DNA from 3 places in the Alishewanella maricola genome. Region 3 is predicted to be linked to each of the others. Evidence: predicted binding sites of a transcription regulator. Region 3 holds the regulator's gene; each other region holds the start of a gene.

What was found. The regulator sigma-54, encoded in region 3, starts transcription at its own class of promoters, with help from an activator protein. The targets are predictions, from matches to a motif close to GTTGGCACGNNNNTNGNNT.
Region 1: a site for sigma-54 is predicted at 3,503-3,521, ahead of JAO78_RS13030 (flagellar basal body rod protein FlgF). Genes of this name have one in related genera too.
Region 2: a site for sigma-54 is predicted at 1,663-1,681, ahead of fliE (flagellar hook-basal body complex protein FliE). Genes of this name have one in related genera too.

What each region holds. Positions count from the first base shown of each region.
Region 1 is NZ_JAEINI020000010.1:6,986-12,333, forward strand. It holds gene JAO78_RS13005 (CheR family methyltransferase) at 1-533, shown strand, start outside; gene flgB (flagellar basal body rod protein FlgB) at 597-998, shown strand; gene flgC (flagellar basal body rod protein FlgC) at 1,001-1,420, shown strand; gene JAO78_RS13020 (flagellar hook assembly protein FlgD) at 1,431-2,114, shown strand; gene flgE (flagellar hook protein FlgE) at 2,141-3,433, shown strand; gene JAO78_RS13030 (flagellar basal body rod protein FlgF) at 3,585-4,331, shown strand; gene flgG (flagellar basal-body rod protein FlgG) at 4,416-5,204, shown strand; gene flgH (flagellar basal body L-ring protein FlgH) at 5,219-5,348, shown strand, end outside.
Region 2 is NZ_JAEINI020000010.1:40,409-45,756, reverse strand. It holds gene fliF (flagellar basal-body MS-ring/collar protein FliF) at 1-1,249, opposite strand, end outside; gene fliE (flagellar hook-basal body complex protein FliE) at 1,278-1,616, opposite strand; gene JAO78_RS13170 (sigma-54-dependent transcriptional regulator) at 1,791-3,149, opposite strand; gene JAO78_RS13165 (sensor histidine kinase) at 3,154-4,269, opposite strand; gene JAO78_RS13160 (sigma-54 dependent transcriptional regulator) at 4,417-5,348, opposite strand, start outside.
Region 3 is NZ_JAEINI020000001.1:60,062-65,409, forward strand. It holds gene JAO78_RS00290 (HPr family phosphocarrier protein) at 20-295, opposite strand; gene rapZ (RNase adapter RapZ) at 285-1,142, opposite strand; gene ptsN (PTS IIA-like nitrogen regulatory protein PtsN) at 1,139-1,612, opposite strand; gene hpf (ribosome hibernation promoting factor) at 1,619-1,906, opposite strand; gene JAO78_RS00310 (RNA polymerase factor sigma-54) at 1,932-3,419, opposite strand; gene lptB (LPS export ABC transporter ATP-binding protein) at 3,468-4,190, opposite strand; gene lptA (lipopolysaccharide transport periplasmic protein LptA) at 4,187-4,678, opposite strand; gene lptC (LPS export ABC transporter periplasmic protein LptC) at 4,668-5,222, opposite strand; gene kdsC (3-deoxy-manno-octulosonate-8-phosphatase KdsC) at 5,219-5,348, opposite strand, start outside.

The DNA.
Region 1 (5,348 bases), on a different contig from region 3:
CTTGCCGCAGCGTCAAAATTTGGTCAGCGGCTAGCTCATCGGGTCAAGAGCCATATTCTATTTCAATGACCGCGCTAGAGTTTCAGCAAAGTCGGCCGAATGCCTTTCCTGGTGGGGTGAATATTTTAGGTACTGATATATCCAATACAATGCTGGAGCATTGCGCCAGAGCCGAGTACGACGGCTTAGCTTTAGCGCGTGGTTTATCACCTGAACGTCGCACGCGGTTTTTTGAAGATACCTCTAATGGCATGATGCGTGTTAAAGATAACGTGCGTAAAAGAGTGACTTTTCGGCATCTTAACCTGCTAGACAGTTATACCCTGCTAGGAAAATTCGACATCATATTCTGTCGCAACGTATTGATTTACTTTTCTCCTGAAGTGAAAGCGAAAATAATCAAACAGTTTGCTCAGTCATTAAATAGTAAAGGTTACTTAATCCTCGGGGCCTCAGAGTCATTGTCAACCATGAATGAAGACTTTGACATGCTGCGTTGTAATCCGGGCATTATTTACCGCAAGAAATCTTAACTCTGCATCTTGGCCTGCTTTTTGCTTCCTCAAACTAAGGTTACAACATGAGGTGGCAAAAAAATGGCAATCAGTTTAGACAAAGCCTTTGGCATGCACGAACAAGCGTTGCTGGTTCGAGATCGTCGTGCGCAAGTGCTGTCAGAAAACGTCGCTAACGCTGACACTCCTGGCTATAAAGCTAAAGACATCGATTTTCAGCAAGCGCTGGTGAACGCCCAATCTCGGCAAAGCCGTTCCATGCAGCGGACGCATGATGGGCATTTCCCCATTTCTACTGCAACCCGGCATGAAGTGAAGTTTCGTAATCCAGAACAAACTGATACCGGTGATGGTAACAGCGTGGACATGAACCGCGAACGTAATGCCATGATGCAAAATGCCATCGAATACCAGACCAGCCTACAATTTTTGAATAGTCGGATCAGTGGCTTGAAAAAAGCCCTTACAGGCACAGGACAGTAATTATGAGCCTATTTAAAGTGTTTGATATTGCTGGCTCTGGCATGACCGCCCAGTCAGTAAGAATGAATACCACAGCCAGTAACATTGCCAATGCGAACAGCGTGAGCAGTAGTATCGATCAGGTTTACCGTGGTCGTCACCCGGTGTTTGCCACCGAGTTTGCGCAAGCGCAGCGGCAACAAGATGCCGGCTCTGGCGTTAAAGTGCTGGGAATTGTCGAGTCTGACGCACCACCGAATGTGGAATATGCGCCCAATCATCCGTTGGCGGATGAAAATGGCTATGTTTACAAGCCTAATGTCAACATTATGGAAGAAATGGCGAATATGATTTCAGCATCTCGAGCCTATGAAACCAATGTACAAACCGCAGATGCCGCAAAACAAATGTTAATGCGCACCTTACGGTTAGGTCAGGGGTAAGGAGTAACGCATGACAACCATTAACACAAATTCTGCGCTAGAAGGGATGTACTGGGATACTGAGAAAAAAGTTGCCGATAAAAACAATGGTGCTTTAACGCAGTCAGATTTTTTTGCTTTGCTAACTCAGCAGTTAGCTTATCAAGACCCGACCAAGCCGGTAGAAAATGATCAAATGATCGCACAGATGACTAACTTTACCATGGCCGATGGTATCACCAAGCTTAATGATAACTTTAGTAGCTTGGCGCAAAGCATGTCGTCTAATCAAGCCTTGCAAGCCTCATCACTAGTAGGGCGTAGCGTGCTGACACAATCTGAACAATTGGTTTTCACCGGTGAGTCGCTCTCGCGTGGCCAAATAAACCTTGAACAACCAGCTGATAATATGAAAGTGATTATCACTAAGCCTAACGGTGAGTTAGTTTCTACATTTAATGTTGATCAACCGCAATTGGGTAAAAATGAGTTTGCTTGGGATGGTACTAACCAAGCGGGTGAAACCGTTGCGGCTGGGCTTTATAACATCAGCGTTGAAGTTAGCGCCAGAGGCAAAACGGAAAATGTCCCAGTACAAGTGTATACCCCCGTTTCTAGTGTCAGTATGGGCAACAACGGTAATGGCATCACGCTGAATTTGTTAGGCATCGGAGCGGTAAAACTGGCCGATGTGTTAGAAGTTTCTTATGGTTAATACAACCGCTTAAGGTGAGGTAACATATGAGTTTTAATATAGCATTAAGCGGTATCGCCGCTGCACAAAAAGATTTAGATACCACAGCAAATAACATCGCTAACGTTAATACTACAGGTTTTAAAGAGTCTCGAGCTGAATTTGCCGATGTTTATGCATCTTCGGTATTTCAAGCCGGTAGAACTAAAGTGGGTGATGGGGTCAGAACATCATCAGTTGCACAGCAGTTTCAACAAGGGTCGTTATTGTTCACTAATAACTCATTAGATTTAGCGGTGACGGGAGACGGTTTTTTTGTGACTGCCTCTGAAGTGGGCTCTCGAGATTATGCTTACACCCGGTCCGGTGCGTTTAAGCTCGATGCAAATAACTTTTTAGTGAACAACAATGGTGCCTTTTTGCAGGGTTACCCTGTGGATTCCGATTCAGGTACAACTAGCTCTGTCAGTTTAAGTACAACTGGGCCAATTCAGATCCCCACTACTGCAGGTGCGCCCAGTGCCACACGTGATGTGTTTGTTAGTATGAACTTAGACGCACGTTCATTGCCACCAACCATTACAGCGTTTGATCCAACTGATCGAGCCAGTTATAACAGCACCACCTCAACAACGATTTATGATAGCTTAGGGCAGGCACATATTCTCAGTGTGTATTTTGTAAGAACAGCACCTTTGGCGAATAATACCTGGGATGTGTATACCACATTCAATGGAACTCTTGTTCCCTCGGCTACCTCACAATTAGTTTTTAAGTCAGATGGAACACCAGGTGAAAATACAGGTGACTTTGATGATATTACCATTTCGCCTCTTGATTTAAATGGCTTGTTAAATAATGGCGCTAATTTTGGCCTTATTGGTGATTTTGGTATCCGTTTTCGCGATGAAGCAGGTACCCGAAAGCCAACTCAATATGCATCAGCTTTTGAAGTGGGCTCACTAAGTCAGAATGGTACTACAGTCGGTCGTTTAACTGGGCTGGATATTGATGTTGGCGGCAGGATTATGGCGTCTTACTCTAACGGCGATCAACAATTTTTATCGCAAGTATCGATGGTGCGTTTTGCCAATCCGCAAGGCTTAAGCCAAGCGGGAGCAACGTCTTGGAAAGCCAGTTTAGCGTCTGGCGAGCCGTTAGCTGGTGAACCTAACACCGGTACCTTTGGTAGTATTCAAAGCTCCGCGTTAGAGCAGTCAAACGTAAACCTTACAACGGAGCTAGTTGATCTAATCAGCGCGCAGCGTAACTTCCAGGCCAATTCTCGGGCGTTGGAAGTTAACAGTACGCTTCAACAAACCATCTTACAGATCCGGTAAACGCTTTGTCATTCAAATCAAGCCACCTACGGGTGGCTTTTTTTTAATCAAAAAATCCTGTTTTATCAAGCTGGCACTCTTATTGCTTAAATATATTAAGTTGATGAAAAGTTTCGTTAAGTAAAAACAGCAAGTCCCTGCGAGGTTTACTATGGATCGTCTGTTATATATCGCCATGAGCGGTGCCAAAGAGAACATGAATGGCATCAGCGTACGAGCAAATAACTTGGCAAATGCCGGCACAGTGGGTTTTAAAGCCGATTTTGAGCAAGCGCGAGCCATGCAAGCCTTTGGTGAAGGCTTACCCACCCGGGTGTTTTCGTTAACAGAGAGCCCAGGTCAAAACTTTGACAGTGGCGCGATGATTATTACTGAACGTGAATTAGACGTTGCTATTCAAGGTAACGGTTGGTTTGCTGTGCAAGATAAAGAGGGTAAAGAAGCCTACACCCGAGCGGGTAATTTACAGATTAGTGCCAGTGGCATGCTAATGACCGCCAGCGGTTTACCGGTGATGGGGGATGCGGGGCCGCTGCAACTCCCTGTGCCGTTAGCGAAGATGGAAATCGGCGCTGACGGCACCGTGATTGCGAGAGCGCAGGGTGCCCCGGCGAATGCGCTAGAAGAAGTAGGGCGAATTAAGCTAGTACAACCGGAATATGCCGATATTGTGAAAGGTAACGATGGCTTGTTTCGACGTAAAGATGGTCAGGATGCCGAGGCTAGTGCGAATGTCAATTTGCTTAGCGGTGCCTATGAGGGCAGTAATGTCAATGCGGTTGGCGAAATGACCACGATGATCAGCTTACAGCGCCAGTTTGAATTACAAGTGAAAATGATGAAGCAAGCTGAGCAAATGGATCAACAGCAAAATCAATTGCTGCGAATTGTAGGTTAAGGCTTTTTCTTTTTACCGTGTTACTTCAGCCAGCAGCAGCTTGCTTAGCACTTAGTTAATAGGGCGTAAGCCCAGGAGGTATAAATGCATCCAGCATTGTGGATCAGCAAAACAGGGTTAGACGCGAAACAGCGTGATATCTCGGTTATTTCTAACAACTTGGCGAACGCCAGTACAGTGGGCTTTAAAAAGAGCCGTGCTGTATTTGAAGATTTGCTGTATCAAAACATTAATCAGCCAGGCGGGCGTTCTTCACAAAATTCTGAATTACCTAACGGTTTAATGATAGGTGCCGGTACAAAGGTAGTTGCGACGCAAAAAAGCTTTACTCAAGGCAATATGATCACTACAGAGAACAGTTTGGATCTGATGATCCAAGGCCATGGCTTTTTTGAAGTGTTAATGCCTGATGGCACTATTTCTTATAGTCGTAATGGCCAATTCACGGTTGATGGTGACGGTAATGTTGTGACCTCTGGTGCAGGGTATCAGGTGCAGCCCAATATTGTGGTGCCGCCAGATGCCACTAATATCATGGTGTCGCAAGATGGCGAGATCTCCGCTCGTTTAGCCGGGCAGGTTGAGAATGCGGTATTAGGTCAGTTAACCGTCACTAACTTTATTAATCCGGCCGGTTTAGAGCCGATTGGCCAAAACTTATTCAGCCAAACGCCAGCCAGCGGCGATCCGGTGCAAGGCATTCCAGGATTAGAAGGACTGGGGATTATTGTGCAGGGCGCGCTAGAAACCTCTAATGTCAATGTCACAGAAGAGTTGGTTAGCTTAATTGAAAGTCAACGCGTGTATGAAATGAACTCTAAAGTCATTTCTACCGTGGATCAGATGCTTGGTTTTGTTATTCAACAGTTATAAGGCAGGTACAGCTAATGCGTAATGTCCTATTGATACTGATGGTCAGCAGTTTAACCGCCTGTTCTTCTATGCAAGAAGCGCAGCCAAACGATCCGTATTTTGCTCCCTTGCCGCCAGAGTCGGCGCCGCGGCCAGTGGTAAAAA
Region 2 (5,348 bases), on a different contig from region 3:
AACGGCGAATATTCTCTAATTCTGCTTGCGCCATCGGAGTGGCGGGGCCAAGGGTGCCGTCGTCTTGAGGGACGCCTTGTTTATAATCGACCGCAACCGACACACTTAAGCGACGTATAACACCACTTTGCTGAGTGGTATGGCTAATTGTAGTATCAAGCTCAAAGTTACGAGTAGATTCACGACTATTGCGCCCCGGGATCACCGCTTGTGAACTGCCCCCAGTAGCTTGTTCAGGAATTGCCGAAGGCATAGGCGGTTGATTGGACAACGCGCCAGGAATACCGCCACTGCCGCCGCCAACGCTGTTTTCTTCAATCACCATTTCGCTGCGAATTGCCGGTAAATCTGGGTTATAGCGTTTTTGGGTTTGCTCAACAGCGGTAAAGTCCATCATTAAATCCACTTGCGCAGTATAATTTCCCATGCCCAATACCGGTAATAAGATGGAATCAACTTTCTGACGATACTCATCTTCACGACTACGTTGCATTTCTAATTCACGACGATTGCGGGCTGAACTGCCACTTTGAGAACCGCTATTTAGTAAACGGCCATTTTGATCGGTAACGGTGACACGACTTGGCTCTAAACTTTGTACGGCTGAGGCAACTAAATCGACAATCGCATCAACTTCACTATCGCGGATCACTCGGCCGCCACGTGCAGTGACTAAGACCGTGGCGGACGGTAAGGATTGTTGTCGAGCAAACACGTTTTCTTTAGGAATAGCCAGTAGTACCCGAGCTCTGGCAATACTTTGAAGCTCTTCAATAGTTCTCGCTAGCTGTTGCTCACGGCTGTGTTTTAGCCGTTCCATTTCTAAACGTTGACTCACCCCAAAACCGCTGTCTTGTAACAAAAACTCGGTACCCAATGACGGTTCTTGGTTTAAACCTGCACGAGACAAACCTAAGCGCACATCTTGTAAAGAATCTTCAGGCACTAAAATAACGTTACCTTCTAATTTGTATTTCACTTTTTGCGCGTCTAAATGATCGAGCGTTTGGATAAGCTCCTGCGTGTTGTAAGTGCCTAGTGGCCGCATTTCAGGGGTTTTAGCCCACAGGATAATCAAGATGGCGATGCCCAAACAAATAGTTAACGCCACGATCAACGTCACCTGTCTTAGCAAATCACCACTTCCACCCAGGGAACTTAAAAAGCCCGCCTTGTTTTGCGCTTGATTGTCATTACTAAAATCGGTGTTGGTTAACGCCAGTTCTGTCGATTGATTATCTGCCACCATACTTCTCCTGCTTGCGCTGTCTGTCTAATTAGACCGGCATCGACATAATTTCTTTATAGGCTTCGACCACTTTATTACGAACTTGCACGGTCGCTTCGAAAGCCAAAGAGGATTTTTGTGATGCAATCATGGCTTGCGCCAATGACACCTTTGGATCGCCCAATTCAACGGCATTTCGCATTGCACCAGCTTGTTGCTGTATTTCATTAACACTGCCTAGCGCGTTTTTAAACAAGGTAGAAAAATCTGACTGGCTGCTGTTTGTCGGCTGCACCGCCATGCTTGGATCGGCTTCGAAGGGCAAAGCACGTGCTTGGGTTGCCATGCTTTGCATTTGGGCATATAACGCCTGACCTTTAATTTCCATAATGCTGCCTGTCAAAATTTTGTTATTTACGAGGATATAACAGACTAAGCAGAAGTTGTGCCAACTCGCCAAACACAGTGAAAACAGGGGTTATAACAAGATAGCCTTACGCAGCATCGGCATTCGTTGCCAAGCAGCGTAAGGCTTTGTAGTGAAATGACGTATGAGGCTAGCTTAAGCCGGAATATCAATACCTGACTCGCGCATCCGCGCTAATTTGTAACGCAAGGTGCGATCACTGATACCGAGTTTTTCGGCCACGTCTTTGCGTTTAAAAGCACAAGCCTGTAGCGTGGCGAGAATAAGCTTATGCTCTTGCTCATGAATTTCAGTTTTAAAATCAGTGGTATCTGCCATAGTCGCACTAAGACCTTGCACGCGTGGCACGGCACTTTGCCCCAGTGAACCCGGCACTTCTAATAAAATATCAGCCGCCGCAATCTCAATTCCGCCTTGTAAAATTAAAGCACGTTGGATCACATTATCGAGCTCGCGCACATTCCCTGGCCAGCTGTGCTGGGTTAAACGCTGCTTAGCCGCTTTACTCAACTGGCAGGTTGGCCGTTGTTGTTTATGGCAATGCCGGCGCAATAAATGCTCCGCCAATGGCACAATATCTTCCGGGCGCTGGGCTAATGCAGGCCAACTTAACGGAAAGACATTTAAACGATAATACAAATCTTCACGAAACAGGCCATCGGCTACCGCTTGAGCAAGCTCTCGATTACTGGTAGCTAAAATGCGTACATCCAACTTAATAGTCTTACGACTGCCCAACCGCTCTACTTCGCGCTCTTGTAGCACTCGTAAGAGTTTAACCTGCAAATTCATCGGCATTTCAGTAATTTCATCCAGCAGGATGGTACCGCCTTGTGCTTGTTCAAATTTACCCGGACACGCCGCCACCGCGCCGGTAAATGCACCCTTTTCGTAACCAAATAGGGTAGATTCCAACATATTTTCGGGGATCGCTGCGCAGTTAATGGCGATAAAAGGCTCAGCTGCACGGGCTGATTGTTGATGAATATACCGTGCCAGCACTTCTTTTCCCGAGCCACTGGGGCCTAAGATCATCACACTGGCTTCAGAATGCGCCACCCGCTCGGCCAATTGTAACAAGGCTTTGCTCTGCTCGGCCGCGGCAATCGGCGTAAAGCTGTCTGTTGGCTCAGCGACCACATAACGCGCTACCGTACTGACCAGCACCTCAGGTGAAAACGGTTTCGATAAATAATCAATCGCCCCTAAACGAATCGCCTCAACCGCATCTTGCACAGTGGCATAGGCCGTCATCATCAGTACGGGTAATTGCGGAAATTGTTCGCGTAAGGTTTTTAACAAGGTTAAACCGGATACCGAGCCCATTTGCACGTCACTGATCACCAGCTGCACACTTTGTTTTTTTAATAGCAGCAAGGCTTCTTCGGCACTGGCGGCACTGAGCACCTGATAGTTGGCCAAACTCAGTGTATCGATTAAGGCTTCACGTAAACCGGCATCATCTTCCACAATTAATATTTTCAGATCTGACATGGCATTACTCCTTAGTCTTAGCAGCTGAGGCACTATGATGAATAGGTAAGCTGATCTCAAAACAGGCGCCACTTAACGCGCCCTCTGGCCTTGCTGCTAAATCAACATAATGAATACTACCCTGATGGCTATGCACCACCGCTTGCACCACCGCTAAACCTAAACCACTGCCACCGGCTTTATTGCTATAAAACGGCTCAAACATCTGCGCTTGCACGGCTGGGGGAATACCCGGGCCATTATCACTAAATTGCCAAGTTAACTGCCCTGCCTTGCCGATTTGCTGCGCTAAGCACAATTGCGCGTTATCGCCTGCGGCTTGTAAGCTGTTATGCAATAAGTTTAATAAGGCTTCTACCAAGCTGTTTTTATTGCCTAGTAAGGATAATTGCGGTGATGTTAAACTGATCTTAAGAGTGGCATGATGATGGCTAAGCAAAGCTTCACTGCGCAATTCCAGCTCGTCCATCAATTTCTGTAATGTTATGCTAGCCACGGCTTGTGCCGTACCTGAGCGCGCAAATAACAGCATATCGTTCACCTGCTGCTCTAAATCGTGCAAGCGCGCCAGTAACTTATCTTGGAATTGTTCACGTGATTGATTAGGCAGTTTTGGGCTACGTAAATTCTCTGCATACAGCATGGCAGAAGATAAAGGGGTGCGAATTTGATGCGCGAGCGTCGCCATCATTTTACCCAGTGTGGATAAACGCTGCAGATGACTTAAACGATTTTGCAGCTCACGCGTTTCGGTGAGATCGGTCAACACAATAAGCTGCCCAGAGTCTGGCGTTAAAGCACTGATTTGCAGTTTTACGCGCCGGCCATCCGTTAATGACACTTCTAGGCCATCATCACTGCGAGGTCGAAAGCAGCGGTTAATCACATTAAGCCATGATTCACCGAGCAAAGGCTCGCCAAGCATCTCTACCGCGACATGATTCACTTCAATCACGCGCCCCCAACCATCAAGCAACACCACGCCAGAGGGTAAGCATTGCAGAATGTGTTTTAACCGCTGCTCTTGCGAGCGCGCACTGCTTTTTGCTGGCGCGATCAAAGGATGCACAGTCGCACTTGATACTTCATTCAAGTGGCTGGTTGCGGTTAATACTGACATAGAGTGGCTCCTGCTGCTAAGGGCCAACGGCGAAGCAGTTGGCGGATCTTAACAGGAGCAATGCAGAGAATGTGCCATGATTAAATCATTGAGTTTAAACAGCTTTATGCGTCAACAATCTGACAGCAGGCTCAAAGTGCTACAGAGTTACTCTTCTTTACCTAGATTATATTTACGCATTTTTTCAACCAAGGTGGTGCGGCGCAAACCTAAAATATCGGCTGCCCGTGCCACTACAAAATCGTGGCGCTCTAGTGCTTGGGAAATAAAACGAATTTCTAATTCAGCGAGAAACTCTTTTAAATCTAAGCCTTCTTCCGGCAAGGTATCTTGAGTGATAACAGAGGTAAATGTCGCAACTGTCTCAAAACCGGCGGCCTCCTCACTGTCGCTGCTGTCATCGCTTTGAAATAACGCATTTAACAGATCACGCTCTTGTAACGCTTCTGGATACACCGGCTGATAAGATTCAACATCTAGGTGCTGATATTTTTTCGGTAGCTCAGCCACATCGACGATCTGATCCGGATACATAATCACCATACGTTCGAGCAAATTAGCCAACTCGCGCACATTACCTGGCCAACTGTGTAACTTCAAACTGTCGAGTGCGCGTTCAGTAAACTTCACTTTTGCTTGATGTGCGGCATATTGGCGGTTAAGTAATTCAGTAATTAAAATCGGTAAATCGTCTGCACGATCGCACAGCGCAGGCGTATCGATAGGAAACACATTTAAACGGTAATATAAATCTTCCCGAAAACCGCCGTCTGTGATCATCACTTCTAAATCGCGATGGGTTGCCGCAATAATTCTCACATCGGCTTTCAGGGTTTGGCTGCCACCTACGCGCTCAAAAATCCGCTCTTGCAACACCCGCAGCAATTTCACTTGCATGGGCTGTGGCATATCACCAATTTCATCTAAAAATAAGGTGCCGCCTTGTGCTAACTCAAAACGGCCTTTGCGGGTAGAAATAGCCCCAGTAAAGGCGCCTTTTTCATGACCAAATAACTCACTTTCTAACAATTCAGCCGGAATTGCCCCGCAATTAATTGGCACAAAAGGCCCATTGGCGC
Region 3 (5,348 bases):
GTAAAGCACAAGCTTTACGCTATTCCCCAAAACCGGTATTAATTAATAAAGTAATCGCGTCTAATGCTTCAGCAGCGTCAGGGCCTTCGGTGGTCACTGTAAGGGTTTTACCTTTACTACTGGCCATCATCAGCAGGGCCAGTACGCTGCCGGCATCTGCTGTTTTACCATCTTCTTGCACTAATTCTACTTTGGCATCAAATTGCTGGCTTAACTGCACTAGCTTGGTGGCGGCACGTGCGTGTAGGCCTAGGGCATTAATAATCGTGACTGTTGCAGCTAACTTATCGGCCATGATGTCTGACTAATTCCCGATGGCGAATTTGTACATCTTCGCGTTGGCTGCGGTAGGTTTCGGCTAGGCTTTGTGCGATATACACTGAACGATGCTGGCCACCGGTGCAACCAATCGCTATCGTTAAGTAGCTGCGATTGTTACGTTCGAGATGAGGTAACCAGCTGGCGATAAAGGTATTGATCTGCCACGTATATTTTGCAACCACGTCTTGTGAGGCGAGGTAATCTTTAACTGGTTGATCTAAACCTGTGAGCGGTTTCAGATCCGGCTCCCAATGTGGGTTGGGTAAAAACCGCGCATCGAACACAAAATCGGCATCCTTTGGAATACCATATTTAAAACCAAAGGACTCAAAGAGTATCACTAAACGGCCGGTCTTTTGGCCTAAGATCCGCTCACGTAATTGCTCGGCCAGTTGATGCACATTCAGCTCAGTGGTATCGATATATAAATCGGCGCGGCTAGAGATAGGATCTAATAACTGTTGTTCACGTGAAATGGCTTCATCGAGCGACATCGCTTGATGGGATAACGGATGTAAGCGACGCGTTTCGCTAAAGCGTTTAATTAGCGTGGTGTGATCCGCATCCAAATATAAAATCGTCAGTTCCAGCTTGCGCGGCAGATATGACAAAATGTCTGATAACTCATCGGGATCACTGGGTAGGTTACGTACATCAATACTCACGGCAACGCGTTCGTATTGGCCCATTACTGCAGTAGCTAGGGTCGGTAATAGATTAACCGGGAGATTATCGACGCAGTAATAGCCGAGATCTTCCATGACTCTCAGAGCAACCGATTTGCCAGAGCCTGAGCGACCACTGACGACGAGTAGTTTCATGACTCACCTGTTTTTTGGCTATAGTCGAGTAGTAGCTGATACAGTTGTTCATCTGACTCGACATGGCGGATTTTTTTGGTTAAGTCTTTCTGACTCAACAATTTGGCAATACCGGATAACGTACTTAGGTGCGTTTGGCATTGCTCAGTGGGTATTAAAATAGCGCAAAAAATATCGACGGCTTGGTTATCTATCGCATCAAACGCGATAGGGTCTTTACTGACCACAAACACCAAAATCGGTTGAGTTACGCAGTCAAGTTTGCCGTGAGGAATGGCGATACCGCCACCGATGCCGGTTGAACCGAGTTTTTCACGGGTCATTAAGGCTTCAAGAATGGTGTATTCAGATAGTTCGGGAAGCTGCTGGTGAGCCAGTTCGGCGATATATTCGAGGATACGTTTTTTACTGTTAAATAGAACTGCACTTTTCGTGCAGTTCTCCGCTAACATTGCGTTTAAATTCATAATAATGTCTTAGTGTCGTGACAGTTTTTCTTTGTGTTTAATGACCTGCCGATCGAGTTTGTCTATTAACTGGTCAATCGCAGCATACATGTTTTCGTTCTCAGACACCGCAAACACTTCGCCACCGGTGAGATGGATTTTAGCTTCGGCAATCTGTTGTAATTTTTCCACGTTTAAGATGACATGTACATTATTAATGTTCTCGAAATGACGCTCTAGCTTAGCAAATTTATTCTCGACATAATCTTTTAAGGCTTCGGTAATTTCGACGTGACGGCCTGTTAAATTGATTTGCATAGACTCTTCCTTTTAGTTAAGACACTTACAGCAGGGTCTTTCGTTGATTTGACGGCGGAATAAACAACGATTCGCGGTATTTAGCGATAGTTCGCCTAGCCACGTTTATCCCTTGTTCTAACAAAATCTCCGCCATTTTACTGTCACTTAGCGGTTTTGCCGGATTTTCTGCCGCCACCAATTTTTTAATAAAAGCACGAATGGCAGTGGAAGAACATTCACCACCACTCTCTGTACTAACATGACTGGAGAAAAAGAACTTAAGTTCAAAAATTCCACGTGGTGTATGCATATATTTATGAGTGGTGACGCGTGAGATAGTCGACTCATGCATACCGACCATTTCTGCAACATCATTCAATACCATCGGTTTCATGGCTTCTTCACCATGCTCAAAAAAGGCTTGTTGTTGCTGCACAATGCAATTGGCTACTTTGAGTAAAGTATCGTTTCGGCTTTCTAAGCTCTTTAAAAACCATTTAGCTTCTTGCAAGTGCGAACGAATAAATTGCGTATCAGCGGTATTTTTAGCGGTTTTGCTCATCGCCGCATATTGCTGATTGATTCGTATTTTGGGCATAGCGTCAGCGTTTAATTCGACTTGCCAGCGACCTTTTACTTTTGTCACCGTGACATCAGGAATAACATATTGCTGCTCTTGTTTAATCACATCAGCACCAGGCCGTGGATTTAAACTGTGGATCAACTGCATGACTTCCTTTAACTCTTCTTCTTTGAGTTTAGTCACGCGCATCAAAGAACGAAAGTCTCTATTCGCTAAAAATTCGGTATAGTTGCTAATAATGAGTTTTGCATCATTTAAATAGGGGGTAGTTGGCTCAAACTGCCGTAACTGCACCAGTAAACACTCTTGCACCGAGCGCGCGCCAACCCCGACCGGATCAAATAATTGAATGCGTTTAATCACGGCTTCAACTTCGTCGGCCTCGACCTCGTTAGATTGCAGTGAGTCGAGTATCTCTTCGCAGCTGATACTTAAAAAACCATTGTCATCGATGGCTTCAATAATGATCTCAGCAATAGCCCGGTCGATTTCAGAAAAGGGCGTGAGTTGCATTTGCCAACGTAAATAATCTTGCAGGGTATCGCTGGTTTCACCCTGATACACCATATCGTCATCAGGCATGTTGCCACTGCTAACAGGGGCGGCACTGACTAAATCATCCCAGTTATTATCTAGCGGTAAATCTTCTTGGATGTTTTGTTGATTCAGATCATCGCTGGTATCGCGATCGGCTGCGTCTTTTTGCTCTGAGTTTTTGTTGCGTGGATCGTCAAGGGTATCGCGATTGATATTGCCAAGACTGTGATCAACCTCATCTGGCTGACGTTCGAAATCATCATCGCCTTCGAGTAACGGGTTCGCGTCTAACGCTTCCTGTATTTCTTGCTGTAGCTCAATGGTGGACAACTGTAATAGGCGTATCGCCTGTTGCAGTTGTGGCGTCATGGTAAGCTGTTGTCCTAGGCGGAGTTGCAAAGAGGGCTTCATGTACCTGTAATTCTCTCCTGAATGCGCAGTTGCGTTCTATCTTCTTTACTATAGCCTGAATTGCTCACCTAGGTATACATCACGCACCTGCTGATTTGCTAGAACATCTTGCGGAGAACCGGCTGCAATCAGTTCGCCATGACTGACAATATAAGCGATTTCACAAACATCTAACGTTTCACGCACATTATGGTCAGTAATGAGAACACCAATGCCACGTTGGGCGAGGTGTTGAATGATTTTTTTGATATCAAGTACTGAAATCGGGTCAACGCCAGCGAACGGTTCGTCTAATAAAATAAAAGCGGGATCAGCGGCTAATGCTCGCGCGATCTCAACCCGACGACGCTCGCCACCAGATAACGCCATCCCTAAACTGTTGCGGATATGGCCGATATGAAATTCTTCTAATAAATCATCGGCAATTTCAGCGCGGCGTTGCGTGCTTAAATCTTTGCGGGTTTGCAAAATGGCCAATAAGTTTTCATGCACAGTCAATTTACGAAAAATCGAGCTTTCTTGCGGTAAATAACCAATGCCGGCGCGGGCACGTTGGTGGATCGGAGCAAAAGTAATATCTTGCTCGTTGAGGGTAATGGTGCCTTTATCCGAGGGAACTAAGCCAACAATCATGTAAAAGGTTGTCGTTTTACCTGCACCGTTAGGGCCCAATAAACCGACGATTTGCCCTGCATTGACCTCTAAGCTGACATCTTTCACTACCTGCCGGCTTTTATAGCTTTTGGCGAGGTGCGAGACCACTAACTTCATGGATTGTCCTTGTTTTCTGGGGTGAAAATCGTGGTAACGCGACGATTTTGCTCACCTTCAGCACTTAATTGTTGTAATTCAATGTTGTAACGGATCACGGCACCGCGTACTAAGCTACCGCTTTGCATCACTTCGGCATTACCCGATAACGTTAAAATTCGGCTGGCACGGTCAAATCGGATCTCATTCGCTTGAGCGGTTACAGGACGATCACCTTGCAGTGTTTGTGAATAGGTCGCCGGTGAGCCTGTTGTAATAAACACCTCTTTACCTTTACCAGCACTGGCGTCGACTTCAAGTTTGTCTGCTTTGATCAACATGGACCCCTGACGTACGACAACGTTATCGGCATAACTGGCAATGCTGTCAATTAATGAGGCTAAGGTTTTATCTGCATCGACCGAGATGGGCTGTTTATGATCCGGTTCGGCGGCCAAACTAACGGCAGAAAAAAAGGCCAAAACAATCATTAAGCTATTAATTTTCATTGAAATATACCGTCTCTAAATGCTTTTGCAATTGCATGGTTTCTTTTGTTAAATCGACATGCATACCTTGCCCTTTAATGAAAAAACCGGCGCCGGTGATCTGAACGATTTCATGCGTATGAATACTTTTTTCAGGCAACATCAGTTGTAATGAGGCCGTTTCAACGCGTTCTACTAAACCTAGGGTTTGTTTGTTTTGCAAAACCACTTGGTTTTCCAAAATAATCTTATCTTCAGGAAACCAGACACCTTGTAAGCTACTGATTTCCCAAGCAGGCTGATGTGCTTTATTAAACAGGGTATAGCGCGGTTGATCAAACTGCGTAAAGCCGAGCTGTTCAAAATGCTCTAATTTCAGCGCCTGCACGTGATCGGCAATATAGCCCTCATTGTCGTAGATGCGCAAGGTAACATTTTCAGCAATGTAATCCGGTTGAAATTCTCGATCCACTTGCAGATCCACTTGCTCAACGCTGGGATTCAACCACAGGTAGCCCGCGACTATCACGAGTAACATGACGATGAGCACAAAAAACTTTCTCATGAGCTGCTGCCATCAAATTGTAAAAATCGCTGTTGCGCAATCAGTAACAGATCGCATAATTCGCGCACTGCACCAAAGCCGCCAGGTAATGACGTGGCTAAATGGGCGTGCTTTTGCAAATAAGGA